3 regions of the Shewanella sp. 433 genome follow, and region 1 is predicted to be linked to each of the others. Evidence: predicted binding sites of a transcription regulator. Region 1 holds the regulator's gene; each other region holds the start of a gene.
The links. The regulator sigma-54, encoded in region 1, starts transcription at its own class of promoters, with help from an activator protein. The targets are predictions, from matches to a motif close to GTTGGCACGNNNNTNGNNT.
Positions count from the first base shown of each region.

Region 2: fliD (flagellar filament capping protein FliD) is a predicted target of sigma-54. The motif match lies at 2,528-2,546, and genes of this name have one in related genera.
Region 3: AC5YB1_RS13870 (flagellar hook-length control protein FliK) is a predicted target of sigma-54. The motif match lies at 2,337-2,355, and genes of this name have one in related genera.

Region 1 is NZ_CM181703.1:3,894,504-3,898,940, forward strand. It holds gene lptA (lipopolysaccharide transport periplasmic protein LptA) at 1-93, shown strand, start outside; gene lptB (LPS export ABC transporter ATP-binding protein) at 90-821, shown strand; gene AC5YB1_RS17225 (RNA polymerase factor sigma-54) at 953-2,437, shown strand; gene hpf (ribosome hibernation promoting factor) at 2,468-2,755, shown strand; gene ptsN (PTS IIA-like nitrogen regulatory protein PtsN) at 2,758-3,201, shown strand; gene rapZ (RNase adapter RapZ) at 3,198-4,052, shown strand; gene AC5YB1_RS17245 (HPr family phosphocarrier protein) at 4,039-4,314, shown strand; gene mgtE (magnesium transporter) at 4,422-4,437, shown strand, end outside.
Region 2 is NZ_CM181703.1:443,254-447,690, reverse strand. It holds gene AC5YB1_RS02145 (flagellar hook-length control protein FliK) at 1-469, opposite strand, end outside; gene AC5YB1_RS02140 (hypothetical protein) at 459-785, opposite strand; gene fliS (flagellar export chaperone FliS) at 754-1,134, opposite strand; gene fliD (flagellar filament capping protein FliD) at 1,151-2,500, opposite strand; gene AC5YB1_RS02125 (flagellin N-terminal helical domain-containing protein) at 2,797-3,597, opposite strand; gene AC5YB1_RS02120 (hypothetical protein) at 3,914-4,437, opposite strand, start outside.
Region 3 is NZ_CM181703.1:3,125,945-3,130,381, forward strand. It holds gene fliM (flagellar motor switch protein FliM) at 1-245, opposite strand, end outside; gene fliL (flagellar basal body-associated protein FliL) at 285-806, opposite strand; gene AC5YB1_RS13870 (flagellar hook-length control protein FliK) at 883-2,232, opposite strand; gene fliJ (flagellar export protein FliJ) at 2,422-2,868, opposite strand; gene fliI (flagellar protein export ATPase FliI) at 2,922-4,262, opposite strand; gene fliH (flagellar assembly protein FliH) at 4,231-4,437, opposite strand, start outside.

The sequences.
Region 1 (4,437 bases):
AGCGATCGCGTTATCACCATCATTCAACCCGAAAGTTACCAAGACAACAGCAAAAGTCAGCCCCAAGAACAGCCCAAGCAGGAAAAGCAATGACAGAGATGACGCTAAAAGCGGTTAACTTAGCCAAAAGCTACAAAAGCCGCGCCGTGGTACAAGATGTCAGCTTAACCGTACGCACAGGGCAAATCGTCGGCTTGCTAGGGCCTAATGGCGCAGGTAAAACCACCACCTTTTACATGGTGGTCGGTCTAGTCCAGAGTGACAAGGGACGTATTTTTATTGACGATGACGATCTCACTTTAGATCCTATGCATTTGCGCGCCCGCAAAGGGATTGGCTATCTACCGCAAGAAGCCAGTATTTTTCGGAAATTATCGGTACGCGATAATATTATGGCGGTATTACAAACCCGACGCGAGCTCAGTAACGATGCGCGCGAAGAGGAGTTGGAGCACCTGCTAGAAGAGTTTCATATTACTCACATCCGCGATAGTCAGGGGATGGCACTGTCCGGTGGCGAACGTCGTCGCGTCGAAATCGCCCGAGCATTAGCCGCCAATCCTAAGTTTATTTTGCTTGATGAACCCTTCGCCGGGGTCGATCCCATTTCGGTTATCGACATCAAAAAGATTATTGAGCAACTGAAAAATCGTGGCCTTGGCGTACTGATCACCGACCACAACGTACGTGAAACATTGGATGTGTGTGAAAAAGCCTACATTGTCAGTCACGGTAATTTGATTGCCGAAGGAACACCCGATGAGATCTTAGATAACCAACAAGTTCGAGCGGTGTACTTAGGAGAACAATTCAAGCTATAGTTAACGTTATTAGCGCTCAAGGTAAAAGGCTAAACCGCTCTTACCTTGTTAAGTAGATCATTCGCCTTAGCGGTTTAATACCAGAGGCAGCTTTCTCACTTTAGAATTAGAAACAAGGGAATAGCAGTACGATGAAAGCGTCACTTCAGCTCAAAATGGGTCAGCATTTAACCATGACGCCCCAGTTGCAACAGGCCATTCGTCTGTTGCAACTCTCGTCATTGGAATTGCAGCAAGAGATCCAGCAAGCATTAGAGTCTAACCCTCTACTCGAGTTAGACGAGGAGCAAGAAGGCGCCAATATCGACTCAGAACAAGAGCGTAATGACAACTTCGACACCGATTACAATGAGCAACTGCAAGTCGACTCGAGTGAAGACAATTCAAGCTTAGAAACCTCCGATGCACTCAATCAAGACTCTATGCCCGATGAGCTTCCCGTCGACACCACATGGGATGAGGTCTATACCGCCTCACCCAACTCCAGCTCTGGTGCCATGCGCGACGATGACATGCCCTTTCAAGGGGAAACCAGCGAAGGCTTGTATGAACACCTCGAATGGCAAAAAAACCTCACGCCCTTTTCTGACAACGATCTTGCTATCGCCACCGCCATCATTGACGCCATAGACGAGCGCGGCTACTTGACGCAAACGTGCGACGATATTCTCGAAGCCATGGGCGATCCTGAAATCGAACTCGACGAAATTGAAGCGGTATTAAAACGGGTACAACATTTCGATCCTATCGGGATTGGTGCCAGAGACCTCAGCGAATGCCTGATGATCCAACTGGCCCAATACAACCCCGACACCCCGCATATCGACAACGCCAGACTCTTGATCCGTGATTACTTAGATCTTATCGCCGGACGAGACTTTCGCCTATTGATGCGTAAGACCAAGCTGAAAGAGGATGACCTGCGTGAGGCCATAGCGCTAATTCAAACCCTCAATCCGCGCCCGGGGCTGGCCATTACTGCCAGTCGCGACGAATACGTGATCCCCGATGTCACAGTTAGCAAGAAAAAAGGTCGCTGGGTGGTCGAGCTTAATCCCGATAGTATGCCTAAGATTAATGTAAACCAACATTATGCCTCGATGGCACGCAGCACCAAAAACCAAGCCGATGGCCAGTTTATTCGTGGTCACTTGCAAGAAGCTAAATGGTTTCTAAAAAGTTTAGAGAGCCGCAACGATACCTTGCTTAAGGTCACCAACTGCATTGTCGATTTCCAGCAAGGTTTTTTCGAGTTTGGTGAAGAAGCGATGAAACCTATGGTGCTTAATGATATTGCCGAAGCGGTCGAGATGCATGAATCGACCATCTCGCGGGTCACTACCCAAAAGTATATGCACACGCCAAGAGGGATTTTTGAGCTGAAATACTTTTTCTCCAGCCATGTCGGGACCGACGATGGTGGTGAATGCTCTTCTACTGCGATCCGCGCTTTTATTAAGAAGCTAGTCGCCGCAGAAAATCAAAAGAAACCCTTAAGTGACAGTAAGATGGCACAACTGCTGGCAGAGCAAGGTATCCAAGTCGCTCGACGCACGATTGCAAAATATCGTGAGGCGATGTTGATACCGCCGTCAAATCAACGTAAAAGCTTATAATCAACAACTGGAAACCGGAGGAATCACTTTATGCAAATAAATCTGACTGGGCACCACATCGAGATCACCCAATCTCTGCGCAACTATGTTGAAGAAAAGTTTACAAAGCTTGAACGGCATTTCGATCAGATCAATAATGTCCATGTGATATTAAATGTCGAAAAATTGATGCAAAAAGTTGAAGCAAAGTTACATCTCCGTGGTGGGGAAGTATTTGCAACATCAGAGCACGCGGACATGTATGCCGCGATAGATTCCCTGATCGATAAATTAGATCGTCAGGTCATTAAACACAAAGAGAAGCTAATAAAGCATTAACGATGGAACTTAGTACCATCCTGCGGCCGGAGTGCACAACCTGCGCCACTCCGGGCAGTAAGAAAAAGGTACTGGAACTTATCAGCGACTTGGCCGCTGTCCAGTACCCCACCCTTTCCTCTCAAGAGATTTTTGAAAGCCTTTTGGCGAGAGAGAAAATGGGCAGCACAGGTATAGGCAATGGTATCGCGATCCCTCACGGACGGCTGACGAATATTGAGAAGCCAGTCGCCGTATTGATTAAATGTGCTGAGCCAATCGCATTCGATGCAATTGATAATCAGCCCGTCGATATCCTCTTTGCATTATTGGTTCCTTCAGAGCAATGCGAACAGCACCTTAGCACCCTCGCCGCGATGGCAGAGAAATTAAGTGATAAAGCCATCATCAAACAGCTAAGAAAAACCCACGACGAGGCAGAATTGTATCAGGTGATCACCCAATGAAATTGGTAATGGTATCTGGGCGATCAGGCTCAGGAAAATCGGTAGTCCTTAGGGTACTGGAAGATCTGGGTTATTACTGTGTCGATAATCTGCCACTACAGATGATGGACTCACTGCTCAGTCAGCTCAAAGGTCGAAATGAACTCGTAGCCATAAGCGTCGATGTGCGCAACATGCCCAGCGAGGACATTCAGCTGGAGAAGCAGCTAGCTAATCTCCCTAAAGATACCGAAATACTGAGTTTCTTCTTAAACTCATCTGACGATGTGTTACTTAAACGCTACAGTGAAACCCGCAGGTTACATCCACTGTCACGCTCAAAAGCCTCTCTCAAAGAAGCCATTCAACTTGAAGGCAAAATGCTCGAGCCTATCTCTAAGATGGTCGATCACTACATCGACACCTCTACCCTTAACATCTATGATTTAAGCGATAAGGTACGCGAGATCTTACTAGGCACAGTAGACAAGGAGTTAGTGATTAACTTTGAGTCATTTGGCTTTAAATACGGTATGCCAAGTGAAGCAGACTTTATGTTTGACGTGCGTTTTCTGCCCAATCCCCACTGGGAAACGGAGTTACGCCCGCTGACGGGTCTCGACCAACCAGTGCAGCAGTTTTTAAGTCAGCAGCCGCTAGTAAATAAGTTTATTTGGCAGATAGAAAATCTATTCGAAACGTGGCTGCCACACCTTGAGCGCAATAACCGTAGCTACTTAACGATCGCCATTGGTTGTACCGGCGGCCAACATCGCTCGGTGTATGTGACCGATCAACTGGCCAAGCTGTTCAATAAAGGGAAACATAAGGTACAGGCGCGCCACAGAGAACTTCAGCATGAACAAGCTTGAACGCCAATTAACCATCTGCAACAAGCTGGGGTTGCATGCGCGAGCCGCCACCAAACTGGCGGTATTGGCCGCTCAGTTTGATGCCCAAGTCACCTTAATTCAAGGTGACAAGCAAGCTTCAGCCGCCAGTGTGCTTGGGCTATTAATGCTAGAAACCGGCTTTGGTAAAACTATTACCATCACCAGTGAAGGCCAAGATGCCCAAGCGGCACTCGATGCCATTAGCGCACTGATTGACGCAAAATTCGAAGAAGCCGTATAATCGCCCCACCTCGAGCCTAAACGGCTCATCTCATTCTATAATTATCCCGAGTTCAGGTTACTTAGCCAATAACCTATGTCGCCGCGCCATTTTTCCAAGGGGAAGTCATGCCGATCGAAGTGT
Region 2 (4,437 bases), 620 kb from region 1:
CGCTGCCTGCTGCGGCGAATCGCATTGCCATATCGTTGCCGCCGTCAGCCATGGCGGTTGAAAATCCCAACTGCGCCGCATAAGGGCTGGCGGTGGTGACGATACTGGCCAATGGTGCACTCTGTGGTGACAGCAATTCAGGGTTAAGCAGGCCACGGTAGCTCATATTAGCGGGGGCCATATTCACAGAAGTCATGCTAGCTGAACTCATCGCACCCATAGGCATAGGGCCGCCGCTCAACTCATGAGCTAATGCCTGCTCAAGCATCGCTAAAGCGATGTCAGTTTGCTCACCTTGCGCTGCAGTATCGACTAAAGCTGGCGTATCCTTATCGGCAGGCAATAGGGCAAACTGCGGTATCTCCTCGTGCTCTGACGTGTTAGCCGAAGACGTGTTAGCCGTAACGCTCGCCGCTTTACCACTGGCCTCGGCCGCAACGGGTCGCGCCATTATAAAATCAGATATCATCAACAGCTCCGCTGCTTAGGGTTAATTGATAGGCCGCAAGTCCCGGTTGTTGCTGTTTAAAGCGCTTCATCTCTTCGCTGAGTTCATCGCGCGCCGCCTCCAATTCACGCAACACTTGAGCATGGATCTGTCCAAGATCGGCGCGGGCTTGTCGTTGTGCCTCGCTACTTACCGTACCCGCCTTGGTCAACGCCCTGATAAGGGTGGCATTGACCCGAGTGACATTCTCCCAATCAGCTTGGTCTGCATACTGACGTAACGCGACGCCAAAACGCTGCCACTGCTCAATTGAGATTGGCCCATCCTTCTCTAACATTGGTAATAACCTCGGTTACAGGCTGGAGCGCTTCGGCGCTGTTCTCAATACTGGCACTGATTAATTGACGGCTACAGTAGTCATATAAACGATTTAGGCTGGTGGCCACTTCTCCGCCGTTTTCCAAGTCCAGCATGGAGTCGAGCCCATGAACAATATTGAGACACTTATTGATGCTAATACCCTTAGCCTCATAGCGTTTTCGCTCCATGTGCCCTGCGGCGCGCTCTAACTCTTCAAGCAAACCTTCCAGTAGCATACGAACCATATCGTGGGGATTCGCAGCGGCAACGCGGGCATCTAAAGAGGCTTGCTGATACGCATTAAAGGGATCGTGCTCATTTAACATTTATACTATTTTCCTTTTAAAACAAACCACTGGCTGCACTCAGTTGGTTTATGGTCGCTTCCATGGCCGTAAATTGGGCCAAGTAAATTTGGTAACGTTGCTGCATGTGATAATCGTGACGCTCCATGTTCTCGTTGACTCTGTCTATCTGGCCATCGAGGGTATCTTTCTTCAGATCCATCAAGCCTTGAAAGTCGTTAAAGGGTTTCATCACTGTTTCGAGTCTGTCGACATAACTGCCAGCATCGGTAAACATGGCTTCGATAGCCGATGCATCACCCTTTAGCGCGTCGGTCAACTTAGTTTCATCAACTTTCAACTTGCCGTAGCGGTCTAATTCAATGCCGATATCCGATAAACGCATGCCGTTTGGTGCACTGGCAAATATCGAGTCACGCATCTGGCTTTGCAATTGACGAATAGAAGCGTCCCCTTTCAAGACGCCGATTTGTCCCTCTTTTACCGTAGTGGCTACTTCATCTTCATCGTCTTTATCGGTATTGTTATCTTCCTCAATCACCGAACTGCCCATCGAGCGAGTCAACTGATTGATCTGCTGCAACATGGTGTTAAAGGCTTCAACAAAGTCTTTCACTGCATCTTGGGTACCTTCGAAATCTTCTTCGATTTTAACCCAACTACTTTCGCCAACGGCGTGAGTACTGGTTAACTCTAAGCTGACGCCATCGACCACATTTTCGAGGTAGTTGCTGCTACTGGTAATGTCGATACCATTAAGGCTTAGCTTGGCGTCTTGCGCCGCGCGGCGCTCGGTCATACCGAAATCAACCCCATCAAGCTCAACGGTTAAACTGTTGGCCACGCCTGATTCGGTCGCCGACATCATTAATTCAACTTGGCCGCCCGTACGCACCAAAGAGGCTTGCATTCCAGGGTTATCTGGATGCTTGTTAATCACATCGCGTAATTGCGCCACCGTCATGGGCGCGCCACTATTAACCGTCGCAAGATCAATCTCTAAGCGCTGGGCAGGATCGCTACCTAGCTGAATACTAAACACACCTGAGGCCGGCAATAACTCATCTTCTGAGGCATAACTCTTGGTTAATTGCTGTGCCTGCGCCAACTGCTCGATATGCAGCTCATAATTTCCCTTAGGGGCATCGGCCGTCACTGTTACGCTGGCTTTGTCGTCACTGACGCTCGAGGTCTTGCCTTTGAAGGCTTCAGTGTCAAAACTGGTTAACTTAGCCGTTAGCTTGTCCATGCTTTTTTCAAGCAATTTATACGCATCTAACTTGGCGTTATAGGTGTTAAGGTTGTTCTTATATAGGGCATCTTTTCCCGCACGCTCAACCATAATCAGCTGTTCGGAAAACTGCGCCGCACTCATACCTGAAATCATTAAAAAATCCTCTTATTGATAACCTTAAAGCAAACCTTGTACCAAGATTTATCTAATTGTTTTTAATATATTTTTAAAAGAAGCGAGATCCTATTAGGTGAGGAGGCTTCCGTTGTTACAACACAAAGGGAAGTAATGCTTCCGCGCCAATGCGCTCAGTGGGTAACAACAATCGATGTGGATAGCTCAAATAGGCGACCGAAACGGGCTGGAGCTGAAATAAGCAGGGAGACAAAAGTCAATTTAAGAGGATAAAAAAAGGGGCCGCAGCCCCTTGATGGTTAAGGTGCTTACAATTAACGTAATAGACCCATAACCAAACCAGTGTTTTGGTTTGCAGAAGACAGGATAGTGGTACCTGCTTGAACTAACATTTGGTTCTTAGTCATGCTTGCAGATTCAGTCGCGAAATCAGCATCCATAATACGACCAGCAGCAGACTTAGTGTTTTCTGTGATGCTAGTTAAGTTAGCCGCAGTGTGACCTAGACGGTTGATGTTAGCACCTAGCTCAGAACGCGCAACACCCACTTCATCGATATAAGTATCAATCGCTGTAATTGCAGCAGTTGCACCAGCAGTCGTTGTTAAATCACCAGCTAGGGCAGTTGGAGCAGCCATGGTGACAGTTAGCGTTTCAGTAGTACCAGCACCAATTTGGAACTGAACACCACCAGTTAGCTTAGCCATTAGGTCGTTACCCGCGTAAGTGGTTTCACCCATAATACGAGTAGATTCAGCAACCAACTCTTGGAATTCTGCATCAAGTGCCGCCATATCTGTAGTCGAGTTCACGCCGTTGGCTGCTTGAGTGGCCAATTCTTTTTGACGGTTAGCGATGTTAGTCAACTCTTCTAGCGCACCGTCACCAGTTTGTAGCATAGAAGTCGCATCAGAAATGTTACGATTGGCAGTTTCCATGCCACGGATGTTGGCATTCATACGGTTAGCAATCTGTAGACCTGCAGCATCGTCAGATGCGCTGTTGATACGAAGACCAGTAGATAAACGCTCCATAGCGTTAGTCAGTAGATCGTTGCTCTTAGTAACCGCATTTTGTGAAACCAGTGACGCGTAATTAGTGTGAACTGAAAGCATGTGTATTCTCCAAGAAATTAAAATGTTTCATCGTGATTCACAATAGATAAGACGGCAGTGCAAAAGAAAACTGAAAATAAAAATCTAAAATTTTTTAAATAAATTGATCTAACCTGTCACTCGAGCGCCGATCACCATAGCCGCTGTGGTGGTTATCAACTCCTCCAAAATAAAAAGATGCTAAGAACACGATACAGAAAAAGCATAACGACACGGCAAGAGTTACCTCATTGTCATGAAAAAGCCGACCCTAGGGTCGGCTTAATATTCTCACTCACTCGTTGAAGTCAATGATTCCAGCAGAAATGTGCACAATTTAACCCAATAGCGCAGTCACTTGATCGCGATTGGCATTGCCCTGCGCCATCAATGACGTCAACTGGTAGACAAAGGGTTGCGGCTGCATAAACTTGTCCAGTAGTTGTAACTCCTTCTGTGGTGGAATGGCCGCCATCGATGTCTGCATCTGGCTCAGTAATGCGGCGTGGGTGGCTAAGATCACCTGGATCTGACTATCGATTTTTTGTTGTGTCTTGGTTACTTTAGCTAAGGTCTGCTTTAAGTTGCTGTCGGCCTTTAAACCCCACTCGCGGGGATCTTGCACACTAAAGCGCTCATCCAAGTGGATATTACGCAACTCGCCAGCGGGCAAGCGTTGCCCCTCGCCCATCATCAGCAAGCCTTCTTGTACCTGTTGCCACACAGAGCTGGGTGCCTTAAACAAACATTCGCCATTGATCCGTTCAACATTAAGCCCTAAAGGGGCGAGTGCATTAGCTAACACCTGATTAAGCTGCTGCCGGTCCAAGCCGGCAGCCAAGGTCACATGTAATGAGCGCT
Region 3 (4,437 bases), 770 kb from region 1:
TGCACGCCATTAATCGACACTTCTGCCGCGCGGCGCATCATGTTGAACATGCTGATGCGTAAATGGCGGGCAAAACGTTCGTTAACGATCTCAAGGGTCGGCATCCGGCCACGGACGATACGATCTTGAGAAGAAAAGTCATAGGAGCGCGCATCTAGCTCATTATCACTTGCCTCATCTTCATCAACGTCATCGACACCGTGTAATAACGCATCAATTTCGTCTTGGCTTAATAGATCACTCACAATATCGCCCTACCTGGTTAATCAAGGTTGCCGCTAGCATCACTGCATTACAAACCCAGTAAAGAGTACCCGTTCGACCACTTTGCGCCCGGTCACGGGTCGTAATGTGTTTTGCACATTCAGCAGCGCCATCTGTCGTAACTCATCTTTACCGGCTAACGAACTTAACTTTTGTACATTAGCACTACTGAACGTCGTTAATAGCGCATCTTCGATTAATGGAATGTGTTTCTTCAGTAACACATCATCATCAGCGCCTCGTACCATCAGCTGTACTTTTATTTCGACAATACGCGCACGCTTTTGCCCTGGCAGGTTAAACAGAAATGGCCTTGGCATACCCACATAAAACGCTTCACCACTATTAACCGATGCCGCTTGCTCTACAGGCGCCTCTTCTGATACTTCGCTATCGGATGCGTCACTCGAGCCCAATAACAACCATAGCGCCACAGCCCCCCCAAGGAGGACAACAAGCCCTACTGAAGCAAAAATAATCAGCTTTTTTTTGCTTTTGAGTGGCGGGTTTTCTTCCAGTTGTAACGATTCTTCTTCAGCCATGTTTATTTCCTATCACACGCTACTTTTTAAGTGCCTAAACCCGGTGGAGCAATCTATAACCCTATAGGTTACCTGCTTATGCGTAATAATCTATACCTGAGCGGTAACTTGTTGCGTTATTCGCGGCCAATAAGCTTTCATCTGTTGATATTTCATCCATATCCGCTGATAAGGTGCCATTTTGCTGGCCAGAGCCATCCGCTTGCCCCTGCTCTCGACCGCCACCGCCTTGGGACACATTACTGTCTGTCAGTTGCATTCCTTGTTCGGCCAACATCTCACGTAAACGCGGCAGTGCCTGCTCGACCAGATCTTTGGTTTGATGTTGCATCACCTGAAACTGCACTTGAGTCTGATCGCCCTGTACTTGAATGCGCACCATCATCTGTCCAAGCTCAGGCGGGTCGAGACGGATCTCGGCATGTTGCACCCCTTGGCTGACCATGGCGATCAATTGTTGACGCATGACGGGGGAGAATTTTTGAATCATCTCTTGCATCTGCTGGGCAGGTTCACCTTGCGGGCGAATAGAGACTTGATACTGTGCTGGTGTCTCGGCTCGCGCAAAAGGAGTCGATGTCATGGTCGATGATGTGGGTTTTAACTCGTTTGCGCCATTGTCGGCGATATCACCCTCTGCCGCCATGGAGACCATTAACTTGGCATTTTTAAGCTCATTGGCCGCACTCGTGCTGGCATCCGCTTGAGCCTGCACTTTAGCGGTTATTTGCCCGGCAGCGTCTGGTTTAAGCTCTGAGGTTACGTCAGATTGAGCTCCACCCAACATCGATTTAGCATCGTCGCCGCCCATCTTAGCCCCAAGACTGTTAGCCCCAAGGCTGTTAGCCCTACCCGCACCTTGCGCGGCTAAAACCGTGTTGGCTTGCTCGATTAAGGCGTTGAAAGCCGAACTCTTACCCTGCTGCGATCCATCAATTAATGCCGCCATCATATGCGGCGGTAATTGCGCTAGCTGTGCCTCATCTAGGCCTGTTTGACTCTCAAGCCCTTCAAGCTGGGATTGCGTTAGGCTGGCTAACAACTCGTCGGTACTCGTCTCGCCTGTCAGATTCAGATCTGAGCCTAATTCACCATCGAGTGGCAATTGTGCGCCGCCCTCGGCAAGTTCCTGGTTTTCCGCTAACTGTGTCGCCCAGTTAATTTGCGCCAACACATTGGCAACGTCATTATCCTCGTCTTGCTGCTCATCCGCTGCCACGACCTGTTGATTGTCATGCGTTATCTTATCGGCTTCAGGAGAGCCTTGGGTTTTATGACTTGGGCCATTATCGGCTGACGCTTGCGCTAACGCCGTAGAAAAGTCATTACTTTTCGGGCTGTTAGCACTAGATTTGTTAGGTTGCAAACCCAACTTATCGCCCGAGCTATCCGCTTTAGATAACAGCACGCTATTCATTTGTGGCATAAATCCTCCAACACTTTTACGCGTAACACGCGGCGCTTATGTCACGCTTCTAGTGTCAATTATTCGGTCGTACTGCCGATAAGAAATTAGTATTTTGATAAAGAATGCAAATAAAGCGCCAACTGTTAAGTTGTTGCCTTGTTTGATGATTATTTTTAATGAAGAGCAATATCGTGGCGACTGAGGCGCTTAACGCTGCGGTTTTCGAAAAAATTGCTGAGAGGCAAACTCATCAATCATCTTTTGTTCTTGTTTTAATTCGGCAAGTTGCCGCTTATGCGCCTTGCGCTCAAGCAGCAGCTCCACCGCTTTACGCTTTTGCTGTTTGACTTGCCACACTTGCTGGCCAATTTGACGCTGCTTATCAGACTCGTTCACCGCAAAATGCTGTTTGGTGATCGCCTCATCTATTTGACGGATAAACTGATGAAACTGATGATAATTACTTGCACTTATCACCTGCCCCTGTTGCTGCTCCATCTGTTTCATGTAATCAAGACGGTATTGCTGTAATGCGCTTAGTTGCTGCTGGCATTTTTGCAGCACCATCTGCGCAGAGCGCAGTTGAAGTGACGCTTGCTCTTCGGCGTCGAGCGCCAATTTAAGCACGGTATCGAGTGGATCAGGTTTCGCCATCACATCCTCTAAATCATCAAACTCAAGGGCATCTATTTATTTCACAATAGCCGCTACCCCTGACATTGGGCACTCAATTGACCTAACATCAAGGCACAACTGTCAAAACTAAGCGACTCTTTCATCGTTTGACGTAAAAAGGCGTTCATTGCCGGTTGCAGGCGAATGGCGTTATCGATACGGGGATCGCTGCCTTGGGTATAAGCACCAATCGAGATCAAGTCGCGATTTTGCTGATACAAGGAATACATCTGTTTTACTCGGCGAGTGGCTTCTAAGTGGGCTTCACTGATCACCATAGGCGCAACACGGCTAATGGATGCCTCGACATCGATAGCAGGGTAATGGCCCGAATCGGCCAAGGCACGTGACAGCACAATATGCCCATCGAGGATCGCTCGCGCCGAGTCGGCGATAGGATCTTGTAAATCATCACCTTCGGTTAATACTGTATAAAACGCAGTGATCGAACCTTGTCCCACGCCACCATTGCCGGCGCGTTCCACTAACTTAGGTAACTTGGCAAACACCGAGGGCGGATAGCCCTTGGTGGCAGGCGGCTCACCGACGGCCAGTGCAATTTCACGTTGCGCCTGCGCGTAACGAGTCAGACTGTCCATTAACAGTAAGACGTTATAGCCCAAATCACGAAAATACTCGGCGATCCGGGTCGATGTTTCACAGGCGCGCAGCCGCATTAACGGCGAGGTATCGGCCGGAGCGGCCACCACCACAGAGCGGGCTCGCCCCTCTTCACCTAAGATCTCTTCGATAAACTCTTTCACCTCACGGCCACGCTCGCCAACCAAGCCCACGACGATGATATCGGCGGTAGTGCCACGGGTCATCATCCCCAGCAGCACACTTTTACCGACGCCAGAGCCGGCAAACAGCCCCATACGTTGACCCTTGCCGACCGTCAGCATCGCATTGATGGCGCGTACGCCAACATCGAGCGGCTCGGTGATCGCCCGCCGTGCCAATGGATTAATGGGCGCGGCATGACGCGGTGCTTTTTGGTCAGTATGCAGATGGCCTAAGCCATCGAGTGGCACGCCGTTGCCATCGAGCACTCGCCCCAGTAAGGACAGGCCGACATTGAGCCCAGCCTGCGCCCCCAGTGGCGTCACTTTAGCGCCAGGCATCACGCCTCTGAGCTCTTCGACTGGCATTAAATACAGTAGTTTGTCGTCAAACCCCACCACTTCGGCAATAAGATCGCCGGCCATGGTGGCAATACTGCACAAACTGCCTACCGATGCACGGCAGCCGGTGGCTTCCAGCGTTAAGCCTACCACTCGAACCAGTTGACCACTGGCGTCGGGCATAAACGGATTGACGTTATGATTATGCTGTTTAAATTTATTCAGCAGTTGATGTTGTCGCGTCTGCATCTTGTTGGCCTTGGCTAGCATGCTTTTCATCATGGAGCGTGGCAGCATCCACGACTGGAGTGGGTTGAACCTCGGATGCCGACACCTCGCTCACCGCCTCACTCGCCTGCTTAGCTAACGTCTGTTGCTGTTGCAACTTCTGTTGCTCTAAGTGGCTTTCGCTGTGGACTAAGTT